3 regions of the Paenibacillus sp. GP183 genome follow, and region 1 is predicted to be linked to each of the others. Evidence: riboswitches for the same ligand, from Rfam matches in the RefSeq annotation. Region 1 holds a riboswitch; each other region holds the start of a gene.
What was found. A riboswitch is a leader RNA that binds a small molecule or an ion and turns the genes downstream of it on or off. The one in region 1 is predicted to bind cyclic di-GMP.
Positions count from the first base shown of each region.

Region 2: linked by a shared signal. The riboswitch ahead of BLV33_RS15510 (DUF192 domain-containing protein) and the one ahead of BLV33_RS04680 (chemotaxis protein CheX) in region 1 are both predicted to bind cyclic di-GMP.
Region 3: linked by a shared signal. The riboswitch ahead of BLV33_RS09435 (TadE/TadG family type IV pilus assembly protein) and the one ahead of BLV33_RS04680 (chemotaxis protein CheX) in region 1 are both predicted to bind cyclic di-GMP.

Region 1 covers NZ_FNSW01000001.1:956,095-960,977, reverse strand. Annotated here, with positions in the region: gene BLV33_RS04695 (IS701 family transposase) at 1-1,084, shown strand, start outside; gene BLV33_RS04690 (chromate transporter) at 1,228-1,854, shown strand; gene BLV33_RS04685 (chromate transporter) at 1,875-2,414, shown strand; cyclic di-GMP riboswitch class I at 2,525-2,606, shown strand; gene BLV33_RS04680 (chemotaxis protein CheX) at 2,685-3,134, shown strand; gene BLV33_RS30400 (hypothetical protein) at 3,254-3,385, shown strand; gene BLV33_RS04675 (MarR family winged helix-turn-helix transcriptional regulator) at 3,539-3,988, shown strand; gene BLV33_RS04670 (ring-cleaving dioxygenase) at 4,018-4,883, shown strand, end outside.
Region 2 covers NZ_FNSW01000001.1:3,164,113-3,168,995, forward strand. Annotated here, with positions in the region: gene BLV33_RS15485 (TadA family conjugal transfer-associated ATPase) at 1-286, opposite strand, end outside; gene BLV33_RS15490 (CpaE/TadZ family protein) at 311-1,162, opposite strand; gene cpaB (Flp pilus assembly protein CpaB) at 1,211-1,885, opposite strand; gene BLV33_RS15500 (A24 family peptidase) at 2,278-2,781, opposite strand; gene BLV33_RS15505 (Flp family type IVb pilin) at 2,895-3,080, opposite strand; gene BLV33_RS15510 (DUF192 domain-containing protein) at 3,122-3,463, opposite strand; cyclic di-GMP riboswitch class I at 3,548-3,635, opposite strand; gene BLV33_RS15515 (IS1182 family transposase) at 4,603-4,883, shown strand, end outside.
Region 3 covers NZ_FNSW01000001.1:1,891,494-1,896,376, reverse strand. Annotated here, with positions in the region: gene BLV33_RS29665 (hypothetical protein) at 1-32, shown strand, start outside; gene ltrA (group II intron reverse transcriptase/maturase) at 940-2,106, shown strand; gene BLV33_RS09445 (hypothetical protein) at 2,352-2,789, opposite strand; gene BLV33_RS28735 (cupredoxin domain-containing protein) at 2,776-3,186, shown strand; cyclic di-GMP riboswitch class I at 3,315-3,404, shown strand; gene BLV33_RS09435 (TadE/TadG family type IV pilus assembly protein) at 3,586-3,990, shown strand; gene BLV33_RS09430 (pilus assembly protein TadG-related protein) at 4,011-4,883, shown strand, end outside.

The DNA.
Region 1 (4,883 bases):
TGCCCGAGGAGATCGTCACCTCAGTAATGTCACGAATTTTTTGAATCATTCGCCATGGTGCGTTAATCGCATGCAGCGCCGACGCATGCAATTCATAATGGATAAGATTCGCGATAAACGAGCAAAGAGCGGTGACACTCGACAACTTGTATTCTTCATCGTGGATGATACTTGCTGTAAGAAGGAAACCTCGACGAAGAAAATGGAAGCCCTCAGCTTTCAATACTCACACGAAGCCGGAAAATCAGTCTGGTGCCACTGCGTTGTCACTGCTCACATTGTAAGCGAAGGCAGTTCCTATGCTTGGGATTTTCGTCCCTATTACCGTGAAGAATATTGCGAGGAGCACCGCTTATCATTCAAAAGCAAGAACGATCTCGCTCTTGAAATGATTGAAGCATTCCCGGCTTCGAAAGACGAACAAGTTTACGTTCTGATGGATAGCTGGTACACCAGTGAGAAGGTCATTAATGCCTGTAACCTCAAGGGTTTTCATGTCATCGCCGCTGTAAAGACGAATCGACTGATCTGCGTCAGCGGTATAACGATCTCCATGGTTGATTTCGCTGTCCAGTATCTTCGCAAGTCTGACCTCCGCTCCGTTACGGTGGAAAGTCAGGGAACGTACTGGGTTTATGAATATGAAGGACCATTAAGCGAAATGGAAAACGTCAAAGCTCTGCTGTCTTGGAAAGATGAATATGCCGATTCGAGCAAACCTCAGGTTTGTCTCCTGTGTACGGATTTAAGCTTGGATCTCGTCACGATCCAACGCTATTATCACGTACGATGGAACATCGAAACCGGCTATCGCTATTTCAAAGAACTGCTGGGCTTTGACCACTATCAGTTGCTCTCATTTGCAGGCATTCAACGGTTTTGGACCATTCAGTATCTGACGCAGAACTTTCTGGAATCTCAGCGTCAGGACTGGATGAAGAGCGACAAGCATCTTACGCTTGGAGATGTGGTGTACAGAATCCGGCAAGAGTATTTCGGGCAGATCATCGTATACGTGTATCAACAAGCCCTAGAGAAAAAGCCCCTATTCGACATCCTTAAGCATCTCAAGATACCTGCCTGAGCAAGCGAGTTTCCCGTCATGCTACAAGTCTGCCCATTTTCGAAAGTTTCGTTGGAAATCGCAAGACTCAAGCATCTTTATTCCAAATTAGAATAAAGATGTTTATAATGAAATAAGGTAAGCTATGCAAAGGGTGATACCTTATGAATAAATACAAAGATAGCACATGGATCAAACAATGGGACTTATTCTGGTCGTTCCTGCTTATAAGCCCAATTACGTTTGGCGGAGGCTACGCCATGCTTCCTTCTATCGAACGTATCGCTGTGGATCAAAAAGGATGGCTGACTGCGGATGAAATGGTTGAGGCTGTTGCCATTTCCGGGGCAGCCCCCGGTGGAATAGGTGTCAACGCAGCGGCTTATATCGGTTATAAAGTCATGGGGTGGCGTGGGATGCTGTCTGCCTTGGCAGGCATCATGCTGCCAACATCTATCATTGTTCTTGGATTGGCCATCTTCTTCATGAACATGCGGGATAATCTGAAGGTTCAAGCTGCATTACAAGGGATTCAAATAGGTGTTATCGCTTTGATAGCTTATGCCGGTGTTAAAATGGTTCGTGCTGCCTTCATTGACAAAGCCTCTATACTGTTATTTATTATCAGCCTAAGCGGTCTTCTTTACTTCGGTGTTCATCCATTCTTTATTCTTCTATTCGGGGCATTGGCAGGTGTTTCATGGATGAGAGTTAAAGTAAGTATGGGATATCCGGCATCAATCGAAAAGCCTCAAACGATGAATGACTATTACTTCGGAGATGGGATTTAATCCAGAGCGGGAGTGCTTCCATGTTGATATGGTCATTATTTTGGTCTTTTCTTAAAATTGGATTTATCTCTTTTGGCGGCGGTTTTGCCATGATCCCCGTGATTCACTATGAAGTAACAGCTCATCAATGGATGACCGATGCGCAGTATGCGGAGGGCGTAGCAATTGCTGGAATGGCACCTGGACCCATTGCGACGAATACGGCAATATTTGTTGGTTATCATATAGCCGGGATCATGGGTAGTCTCTCCGCCGCAATAGGTATGATTCTGCCGTCGATCTTTGCAATAGTACTTTTTAGCTTTGTTTTTTATAAACTGGCCGGCAATAAAGATTTCAAGTCGGCCTTATATGGACTTCGACCGGTTATTTGCGGACTCATTTTTTTTGCAGCCTTTCGTCTTGCTTTAGCGAACCCGCATGTGAGCGGATGGTCATGGAGCTCGTTGGTTGCCGCTCTTTTCTTTATAGCAGCTTTCACAGCTATAAATCGATTTAAAATGCATCCTTTTTCCATGATTCTGCTTTCAGGACTTGTCGGAATTGCCCTTTACGGCTAATTTAATGAATCCTTTCGTGACTAACGAACTAATAAAATTAATTTTTTTGTCGAAAATAGTTCTTTTTTCACAGGACTTGTGATATGATGTTGAAAATGAATAATGTGCATCAGTGATAAAGGCAAACCTATTGAAAGGTAGGGACGCAAAGCTACAGGCCTAAGGATTTTCTACGGCAGCTGGGTTACCAATGGATAGCGGATACTAACTACCCAATTGGCGTAGTTTTTTTTGTTTGTTTAAAACACACAAAAGGGGGTTGTATCCGCGGTGGAAGCCAATTTTATTAATCCGTTTCTTTTTTCATCCGTTTATGTCATCGAATCCGTTATCCAAATAAAACCATCCATTGGCAAAATAAAAGTATCGGAAATTCGCGAGATTGAAAATACTTTACTCCTTAAGATCGGCATAGTAGGTCAAATTGAGAGAGATGTATTGTTTGGCTTTCCGAAATATATGATTATGAAAATAGTTTCCAAGATGATGGGCGGCTACACGGTAACCGAATATGATGAGATGTGCCAAAGCGCTTTGGCGGAACTCGGAAATATGATCACAGGAAATGCAAGCTCCATGCTCATGGATGAAGGGTATAAAGTTGACATAACACCTCCCAATATAATTGATGATATGACAAAATACAGGGGAATAAAAGCATTCCAGATCCCACTCCAAATTGAATCCATAGGGGAATTTAACATAAGCATAACCGTATAAAGTATACTTTTGATAGATTTTAAGGTATACTGAATATGACAATAAAATCCAAGACCAGCCAGCTAACCTGACATTTCTTCATATTTTCTGCAAAAAGAATGAGAAAGAGGCGGTGTTTCATGGATGACATGATACTTGAAATAAGGTTGGAAGAGCAGTTGGAAAGACAGCAGCGTATACGGGAGCAAATCGAAAAGTTGTCTTCATTGATTAAGATAGATTCTCAGGAAACTTCGGAAAATAATAAATAGTATTTACATAGAGCTGTCTCAGAGTCATTTAAATTGACTTAGGGATAGCTTTTATTATTTCAGGTGATACTTAGGCGTGACTTGACAAATATTTTGAACTATATATCTTTAATTTAAAATAATTAAACTTAAGATAGTTTAGGGGTGATTGACATGCCGGAACATGTAGAACTGGAACAAACTGCGTCATTGAAATTGTTTGTGGTTCTGTCCAAGGCTTATAAAACCATTATGGACAGGGCAATCAAAGACATGAAGCAGCAAGGAATGTCTCCTTCCGAGTTCACGGTGCTGGAGGTTTTGTACAGCAAGGGAAAATTTCCGTTGCAGCAAATTGGCGATAAAATATTGGTTACAAGCGGTAGTGTCACCTACAATATCGATAAACTCGAAAAAAAGGGTTTATTGAAACGGGTTCCCTGCGAGGAAGACAGAAGAGTTATTTACGCGGAAATAACGGAAGCTGGAACCGAGTTGTTTGACCGTATCTTTCCAAATCATGCGAAGTTGGTCAATACGGTGATGAGCGGCCTTTCTCTGAACGAAAAACAGCAGGCTGCCGAATTACTTAAGAAGTTGGGAAAAGGAGCGGCAGGAAGTTAAAAACGTTAAAACTTAAGGAGGCGATTCACATGACTTTGCAAACTGCAGGCATTCATCACATCACTGCCTTTGCCCGAAACCCACAGGAAACCGTAGACTTTTACGCAGGAATTCTGGGTTTACGTTTGGTTAAAAAAACAATCAACTTTGACGCACCTGAGGTATACCATCTTTATTTTGGCGATCATGCAGGAAATCCTGGTACGATCATTACATTCTTCCCATGGCCTAATTCCCGAAAAGGCCGAATCGGAGGAGGCCAAGTTGGCATTACTACCTATGCAATACCTATAGGCTCCCTTGGATTCTGGGAGGAGCGACTGAACAAGTTCGGAATTTCGTTAAAGAAAAGCACAAGATTTTCGGAGAATTATCTTCAATTTCAGGATAACGACGGGTTGAATTTGGAGCTTGTCGAACGTAAAGAGGGTGCTGTCAGTGAATGGTCATTTGGCGGTATTCCGGCTGATAAAGCCATTAAGGGATTTGGAGGAGCTGTATTGTTCAGCGTAAATCCGGCCAAAACTATGGACGTGCTCGAGCATGTACTTGGGTTGAAGAAAGTTGGCGAAGACGTTCAATATGCTCGTTTCCAAGCTTCAGGGACGATCGGCAACCTGATAGATGTTTCTCTGACCCAGATGGATATGGGCGCAGGAGGAGCAGGTACTGTTCATCATATAGCCTGGCGTGCCAAGGATTTTGAAGAGCACACGCTGTGGCGGAACACGGTTATCGAGCATGGCTTTCAACCAACCCAAATTATCGACCGCCAATACTTTAATGCGATTTATTTTCGTGAAGGCGGGGGTATCCTGTTTGAAATTGCAACGGATCCACCTGGATTTGATAATGATGAAACACCTGAAGCCTTAGGGGAAAAGCTCATGCTGCC
Region 2 (4,883 bases), 2.2 Mb from region 1:
CAACTGCCATCTCGTCAATCTTGGGCACAATAGCCGCTATATCGTCATCCTTCAATATGCTTAAAATCTGTTTGTGCAGCTTGTTTTTCAATTCTTGATGCTTCGTCATCTGATACGTTTGCTCTTTAGGACGAGAATCTGTCCCCCGGATAGCTCTAAATGTAGTTAAAAGATCCTTCTTCGGTGCCGTGGGTGCAAGACCTTCTGCTTCTATTGATACGGTGCCTAAAGGATTTTCTATTACATTTGCACCCGTTTTCGCCTGAATTTTATCCATCAAACTCATGTCGCACCTCCTAACTGATCTAGGTTAGAATATCGAAGTGATCCCTTTTGTCTTATGAAATAACTGATGCAGCAGCGAGGCTTGCTTTGGTTTAAACAGTGAAATTTCCCTGCGGGAAATGAGCTGTTCCGCCATTTTAAAAATCGACTTGGCAATATCCGTTTTCGCGTGATTGAGTACGAAAGGGATTCCAATATTCAATGATTGGGAAACAATCTGAAAGTCATTAGGAATGTAGATCGGCAGCTCTTCGTTTAAAATCTCCTGTGCATCCGTTGTTTTAATCACACTGTCCATGGTGGAGCGATTAATGACCACCTGTGCCTTCTGCCTGCAGCCGAGAATGTCCATCGTTTCCAGCATCAGCTTGGTGTTTTTAATTGAAGTCATCTCCAGTGTTGTCATTACGAAAACCTGATCTGCTTTTTCAATAAATTGCAGTGTCCGATCTTGAAGCCCGACACCGGTATCGACCAGCAGATAATCATGATGTGACAGCAATAGATCACATACTCGTTCGATAACCACTGGAGTAACCAAATCGGCAAACTCTGGCCGTTCAGGTGCTGCCATGACCTTTACCCCGCTAGCATGATGAATGAGATAGCCCGCCAGCATAAAACGATCCATGGTCCCGATCTCATCTACAACATCTTTGATCGAGAATGTCGGATGAAGGTCCAACGCTAATGAGACGTCGCCAAATTGAAAATTACCGTCCAGCACACTGATCTGGATGTTTTTCTTGGTCAGCGCAACTGCCAGATTCACCGCCAAAACCGTTCGCCCGATGCCGCCCTTAGCGCTGCAAATCACAATCATCTCGCCACGCTTGCCCTTGCTCTGCTCCTCGTTCATCCTTTCAGCTTGATCCATCCCTTGCGCCTCCTATTTCATTGTTCCCGGCAGGAACAGTACTGCTCCCTACTTCTTGTCAGACGCAGCATTTATCCGGCTTCGGAGCAGCAGATTGATGCTGCCCCTTCCATTCGCATTTATTAGAGTTACTGAATCCTCTGGTTTCGCTTCAAGTGTCACCGTACTATATTCCGCATAAGGCGTGTCCGATTTAGCCTCAACCATCCGCCTTCCAATCGCCAGGACCCGCAAATTTTGGTTAATCGTCGTGGAAATGACCTTATCCGACAGCTTATCCGTTAGAGTTGACACCACATCGACATAATCACCAGGCTCAATCAAATTGGAGACGGATTGGACTAAATTGACTCCAACGGTAACTGCCCGATAACCCTCTTGAACTTTTTTAGAGACAAAAAGCGCCTCCTCCACCTGATTTTTCAAATGGTGGGAAAGCAGTATTTCATCGGGTGCCATGTCCATAACCGCAATCTTATCCACGGCATCGGTTGAATTTCTCACAGCCTGCGGATGGACAAGTGCTGCGGGGACCTGCATGGTTTGAAGCATTTCAGGGGTGATTTTTGTATTTGCTTTGATGGCTTGCTTGGCTCCTATAACTGTAACGACACTTGCGTCAGCAGCCTTAACTTGATCGAACTTTTTCATGTAATTAAAAAAAAGTACAGTTGTCACCAGCCCCATAAGCAGGGCCATTACCAAAATGATCTTGGATCTCATCCATTCTCCCCCAGTTTGTAATTATAAAATGAGCGCCTAAGATAAGGTTATTCGATCAGCCGGATCGAGTAAGCTCCTCTATTGACAGCGCCAGGCTTCGCAAGACCGGTACCAATTCTTCAAAAACGTCTCATCTCCTATTCCACGCGGATCGTTGAGTTCGTTGAAAGGGTCGGGACAGGGATGATATGGGACACGAGCGGCGTAAAAAAGGGAAGTTTATAGGCCTACTGGATCGGCAACCTGCACATGTCCCTTCGCATAGGAGACAATTTCCGCAACACTCTTTCCCAATCCACCGAGCCTCACTGCTTATTGAACGGTCATATGTAAGCTTTGATAAGCAAATATAAATCGTCCCAAATCGACTATGCCGCACTTCATCATCCCCCTCACCACCCTTTCTGGAATAAACAAAGCGCAGCACCTCCAGCTATAGCAACACCGTAGGGATAAGTTCCTGAGGTAAAATGCTCCTTCCACTGGATTTGCAGACCATATCGTATCCCTATCAGCACATACAAGAGAAATTGAATCCTTTGGCGAAAATCTCTCTGGAACAAAACTACCGCAACGGCGATTAATGCTCCAAGCAGCGCCATATAGACGGAGGCCGCCAGAACAAACCATGTTCCTTTCAAAGCCCCCACCAGCGCCAACAGCTTTACATCACCTGCGCCCATCCCCCCTAATAGGTAAGGAATCAGCAGGATGCAAAGCCCCACGGTAAACCCAAGTAAAGACTGCCCCAGGCCAGACCAGCCTTCCAATGCGGCATGTAAACCAAATGCAACAAGCAGCGCGGGGAAAATCACTTTGTTATAAATCATTCGTTTCTTTAGATCGGTAACGACACAAATCCCAATGACCATCAGCAGGATCAGATCAGTCCACAAACCAGGTCCTCCGTTTCTTCCTAAGAAAGTAGATTGAATTTAGTGGAGATGAAAAAGGCCGTTACGTTTGGAATAAACGCACGGCCTTTTGTAGGCTGTCGTTCAACTGCGGATTATTTCATTCCGGCAACGCCAGCATCTACACCTGCTTTCGCATTATTGAATAAAGCTATAATTTGTGTGCGAAGTAAAACCAAGGTTCCAACAACCGCAACAGCGATCAAGCCTAGCACCAAACCATACTCTGTCATCCCTTGTCCTGCTTCTTCCTTCAATAGACCTTTGATTTTGTTTACCATTTTAAATCCTCCTCATAAATTTGGTTTTTGTCGAATTTGTCTTACACCATCACTACAGTTTGTCCCATAGAAATACCTTCTTGTTCCAAGGTGCCGGCCGGCAGCTCCAATACGGATTTCGTTGCCGGTATGGCTGCCCCAATGGTTCCCGGTTTCAAGGATTGCTCCATTCCAACAATACGGCCGTCATCGTCCAGGTGAAGTACATCAATTTCAAATTTCATAAAAAATGTGTGTACGCTTTTACATGGACGTATGTATAATCCGTGTCCAATCGGAAGCTGCTTCTGAAGCATCAAACCTTTAAACCTTTGGATAAACGTCTCCGCTCTATCAATGTGATGTCCAAGCAGCAGCCCGTTTTCCCTGATCATCATTTTCATTGATAGTTTCACCACCTCCCAAGTATGTAAAAAACCCCACCTTTTCCCGAAAGGAGGGGTCACAAAAAAATGCTCCCTCGGTCTTTCGGCAACTGGCTGGCAAAAGCAAAAATGCGCTTTAGCCCCTCTAGTTTTGCGTCCCCGGCTTTCACCAGGTTTGCCTTTATCGTGACCTTGCGAAGCCTTTTTGCTTGCTGGTCCGATGTGATTGATTTCATGATAATCTACAGCAAAGCAAGAAAAAAATCCAACCAACGACTCAATTGTCACAAAATATTCAATAGTCAAAATTGTGACTTTTCACACATTTTTGATCACAATAAGAATGCCATTCTACCCGTAATGAGTTGATTTTTGGAGGAAAATGGTGGATTAAAGCAGGCTGGGAAAACATTCAATAACTTATCTACTAATAATTGGTTTATTTTAAAATAGGATTTCCGGCTTATAATTACCTTTCCGGTGTTGAAAATCCTGGTGAAATGGAAATTAATCCTACTTTAGTTGCATTAGATCCTTTAAAATATTGAATTAATCCTGTATTTTTTCATCTAAAAAGGGACTTTCAGACGATGTTTAGTCTCAACTCTTTTACCGATTACTAACCCGGAGGATCCACCGCAGTCCATTTTACTTTTTCTGACTAATGAACAAAAGTGCAGCATAAGGTTACACATTTTTCTTTGGTTGAATTGTCGCTCGGCATTTCAATTTCACCAAAAAAATAAGTCCTAATTTTCTATAATTTCTTTGATTCTCTTCTTTCAATTTTTCCATTTATATTCTATTTTGGAGCTAAATGTATGGGATTTATTAATGGAAATACTCGAAATTCTGATTGAATAGTTTCCTACGGAAACCAAGCAGCGTAATTTTAGACACTCGTCCTACCTGGATGATTCGAGAAGATGCACGGACGGTCGAACCTTAAGGTTCGCTTCCGATACCCGCAACAAAGAAAGACCACCATCAAGGGACTGTTGACAAAGTATTGAATTGAATAGGTTTTTTGAAGGACCGTGTAGAATTAATATCTATACGGTCTTTTTTATGGAGGTCAAAGCTATGATGGGTATAGATGGAGATAAACAAAATCAACTGATGTATATGAACCTGGATGATCTGGTGCCCCAAACCATTTGTTGCGGGATATTCGACAAAAAGTCGACTTCACTTTTATTTATGAAAAAGTGCATCACCTCTACTCACCAATGGGACGAAAATCCATTGACCCCGTTCTCCTTATAAAAATGCTGCTTATTGGATACCTGTATGGAATACCTTCGGAAAGAAAGTTAGAGCAAGACATTATTGTAAATCTAGCTTACCGATGGTTTCTAGGTTTAGATCTGGGTGAATCTGTTCCTGACCACTCGACATTAAGTCAAAACCGCCGCAGGCGATTCAAAGACAGCGAGGT
Region 3 (4,883 bases), 940 kb from region 1:
CTGCTGGTGGCATGGATGGTATGAAACACTAATTTAAAAAATTGATATATAAGCAAACGGGCGACTGCGGTCGCCCTTTTTGTGTGCGCCTCACAGTCGCACAATCTAAGTGGTTCAAATCCACTCGGTAACTTTACCCTTTAAAGTGCCGTAGCCGAAGATATGGTCCTAATCCAATAGGAGAAGGATTGGCAGGGTGTCTCTCGTGAGGGGGAATCCGAAGGGCCTGCAGGCAAAGTCCAGCCCGGAATGCGGTGAACCAGAGGTGGCGGCGATGTAGGGTGACCCGCCATGAAAACGGGGAAACCTATGCGATTAAGCATATCTTGCAGGAAAACAATCAAAGGGACATGACCTGCAAGGCTCATCGACGTGATTAGGGTCAGGATGGATGGAATAGAATGTGCAGATAACTGAGGGAAGTCTCGTAGTCTCCTTGACGTAAACGCGGACAAGGTAGGGGAGGTATAACCTTAAAGGGAAAGCCGAATCGATGGGCTGCGAGATGGCGGATCGTCCCGTAGTAGCGAGTAAGTCCGAGCCGATGAAAGCTGGTAACAGTCTGGAGGGTAAAACTTGGATGAGTATGCGCACGAGAGGAAAAAAAAAACTCAGTCGCATAACCTGCTTCCACTCCAAAAGAGGGAAGACAGAGGCAAAGGGGACGTGCTTCGTCAAAGTCTGTGAGTTTGCGTGAGTGGGGGATCGTAAACGCCTTAAACCAATGAGGGTAGCTCCAAGTGGGTACGTCCCGCCAATGGCGAAAGAACGCCAACGGATCGAGGGCTACTGGCGACCTGAGTACACGGCGAGCAAACAGGAGCGATTGGCAATGAGTCTAAGACGCATTTGTCGTGCCGTGGAACAAGCAAGGAATCGATCATCGGTAGCGGAAACAAGATCAGCTTGGTGAGTAGGGGTAAAGGTGGTGAAACACCAATGAAACCGAAACGACGATACTACTCCCTGATCGATAAAGTGTACCAAATGGATAATCTGTACGAAGCATGGCTATCTGTAAAGAAGAATCAGGGAAGCGGCGGCATCGATGGCGTAAGTATCGCCATGTTTGAGAAAAACGTGTGCATGAACCTAAGGGAACTCCAAAGGTTATTGCAACAAGGGCGGTATAAACCCGACCCTGTGAAACGACATTTCATCGAGAAGGAAAATGGGAAGTTAAGACCGTTAGGGATACCCACAATCCGAGATCGCATATGTCAGCAAGCGGTACGCCAAATCATTGAACCGATCTTCGAACAGGACTTTTACTACTATAGCTTTGGCTTTCGTGCAGGATACTCGGCGCACCAAGCAGTGAATACGATTCGACGCGCGAAACGTGGCGGATACGAATATGCGGTTGACCTGGACATCATGTCTTTCTTCGATGAAATTCCACACGAATCACTGATGGAGAAAGTGCATGAGAGAATCACTGACGGAAAAGTGCTGACGCTCATTCGCGGATGGCTATCGGCGGGATTCATGGAAGGTGGCCAGTTCCATGAAACGGAAATCGGGTCTCCGCAGGGCGGGAATTTGTCGCCATTGCTTGCGAATTTGTACTTGAACCATTTCGACTGGGGGATGAAGAAGAAAGGTTTTGCTGTGGTAAGGTATGCAGACGATGCCGTTATTCTTTGCAAAACAAAGGAGCAAGCAGAAGAAGCGTATCTAGCGGCAAAGACCATTCTGGAAAAGGAATTACAGCTTCGAATGCACCCTGAGAAAACAAAAGTGGTGCATTTCGATGAAGGCTTTCGTTTCCTAGGATTCGACTTCTGGAAAGATTATCTGATGGTACCCGACACGAAAGTGAAGAAGTACAAGGATAAAATCCGGGAAGTCACCCGCAGACAACAAGCGAATAACTTTGGCGAAATGCTCAAGAAACTAAATGAAATTGCACGGGGTTTTGGTAACTATTTCGGCATAGGGAATGTAAAGAAGAAGTTTCAACGATTGGATGAATGGACGCGTATGAGGGTTCGAGCCTTCATGCGTCAAAAGAAATCTACGGTTTCTAATTCGCTGATACCTAACAAAGTACTGGAATCGGCAGGAATGGTATTTCTAACAAGCTTACTCATCACACGTTCCTAATTCAGGAGTGAAATTTGCAATCCGGTGACGGATGAAGAGAACTCATTCCTGAAGATGGGGAACTGACGAAGGAAAGCCGTGTGCGGGAAATCCGCATGCACGGTTTGACGGGGAGTCCGAGGGAGTAATCCCTCGTCTTACCCTACTAGGTAAAAAATACACTGAAAGTGTTCATTATATCAATTTGAGCTTAGAGTCAAATGTAACATCTGAGTGATTGTGCTTAAAATACCTATATACACATCTTATTCCAGATAAAACACCGAAAATGTTTGGTCCAACTCGAAGAAGAGCGGATGCTGCTCAATGCGGAATATACCAATTAAGGAGAGATTAACAATGTTGAAAAAGACCATAGCCGTTTGCGCCGTTACAACAGCCATGTTACTCATATTCACAGCATGTGGAGGCAAAAAAGAAAGCGCGGCACCCACATCTACTCCTTTCAGCCCTGTGGCAAACACCCCGACCGCGAGCCAAACGACCGTCGCTGCGACCACTCCGTCAGCGAGCGTATCCACGAAGCCAAGCCCTTCGGCGCAGCCAAGCGCAAACCCAACGGCCACCGTTACGGCCGCCGCTGCCAGCGTAATTGACAAGTCCACGGCATCAGCAGGTATTTCCGCCGGAGCAAGCACAAAAGCGAGTCCAGTTGCAGGCGACAGTCCCGTGCCGACTCCCATAGCCTCCGCATCGGCGAGCCCAACACCGAGCGCGAAACCAGAGGCGACTCCGACTACAACTCCGACTGCAACTCCGACTGCAACTCCGACTGCAACTCCTACCCCAACTGCGAGCTCCGGTGGCAGTATAACATCAGGCGGCGCTACGCTCAAAATCACAGCTACCTTGTGGAAGTTCGACCAGCAAACATATGAAGTGCCGGCGGACAAAGAAATCACGATTGAGTTGAACAGCTCGGAAGGCCTGCACGGGATCAAGATAGAAGGAACGAACGTAAATCTCAAGGAAAACGGCACGGTGAAGCTTAACCTAAAAGCTGGAACATACAAAATTTTCTGCAGCCTTCTGTGCGGCCCTGGTCATGGCAATATGTCCGCTACCTTGGTCGTCAGCTAAAGGCCGATTCCAACCCGCTAAAATTTGATTCTAAATGCCTATATAAAATAAGAAGTTGGGACGATTACGCGCATAATCGAAAGTAAGCTATGATTAATTTAATCGTATTTCCGACATGCTTCACGGAATCTCGATAAAGGCAAAACTGGCGAAAGCCAGTGACGCAAAGCTAACAGGGGCTTAGGTGCAAATGCGCACTATGCCAGCCAGCTACCGTAAGGGGACGGGAGTATGAATGTTTCTTTACAACCCCACCTTTCGGCAAAGGCGGGGATTTTTTATTGGGATGGATGAGGTTTGAATGAACCTAGCGGAGCGGGTGATGGAATGCCGAACGTAATTCGCAGATTGAAGGGACTCATGTTTACGAAAGCTTTGCCGCAAGGAGGTGAAATAAACATGTTACGGAAAATCAGAACCATGGTTCGCCAAAATCGTGGACAAAGCGTCGTGGAGTTTGCCTTGATACTGCCGATATTTTTGTTATTGCTTGTGGGGATGCTGGAATTTGGGCGGATACTGTATTGGCAAACGATTGTTAACGAGGCGGCCCGCGAGGCGGCAAGAGTTGTGGCCTTAACTGGAGACAGGACGCAGGCTGCACCTGCAATAGTTAATTTTGGGACTTTTCCTGCCCCAACCGTAACACCTTCGCGATTGGTATTTAGACAACCCATTACTGTAACCGTTACTTATAATGTCGCCCTTATCACTCCACTGTTAAGCTCTTTTTTCCCAGCTAATCAGTTCACCGTTTCAGCTTCAGCTAGCATGCGCGAAGAAAATTACAGCCCAATCAATTGATTTAGAGAAGAGGTTGGATTATGATAAAACATTTTTTAAAGAACCAAAAAGGGACAGCTATAGTATTGTTTGCATTGACATTACCGGTATTGCTAGGTTTTTGTGGCCTTGCAGTGGATATGGGAATAATGTATTTGGAGAAAACCCGAGTCACCAAGTTGGTGGACGCGGCGGCTATCGCCGGCATCTATGAACTGCCAGGCACATCTGCAGATGCGCGAGCTTCGTCACAAGCCACTGCGTTTCAATATGCCAAATTGAATGGATTGAAGGATAGTGATACGATCACAGCGGTTCCGACGGATAATCATACCTTGCCTGTAACCATCAACAGGAAGGTGCTGTTCTCTTTCTTTAGGATATTTGGTATAAATGAGGGGACTGTGTCGGCAACTGCAGTGGCTCGGTCGACTCAAGCGTCGGCTGTGTATGGTGTTATTCCCTGGGGAGCTAGTACGGATGTGCTGCAGATGCTGGGGAAAAAAGTTCAATTTCAATTCTACCAATCCGGCGGGAGCGGTAACAACATTAACGGAGGTTTCCTGAATCTGACGAAGATCAATCCGAATGATACCTATCTAAGCATGTTAAAAAACGGGTATGGCGGCACCTTGACAAAGGGGCAGACGATTAGTAAATATACAACTGCAACTACAGCGCTGGCCGATGACACTGTAAATGGCATAATGACTCGTATAGCCAATGGACAGAGGCTCGTTGCTCTCCCCATAGTCGATTCAATGGGTGATAATAGCCCCACGGGGAAAATTTTAGGGTTTGCCGTCTTTCAGTTGGAAATGGCATATAAACAATCTGCTAGCGACGTTTACGTAACTGGTACATTCGTGCAGTCAGTAGTAAATGGTCAAGGCGGTGGAACGGGCACGGATTAT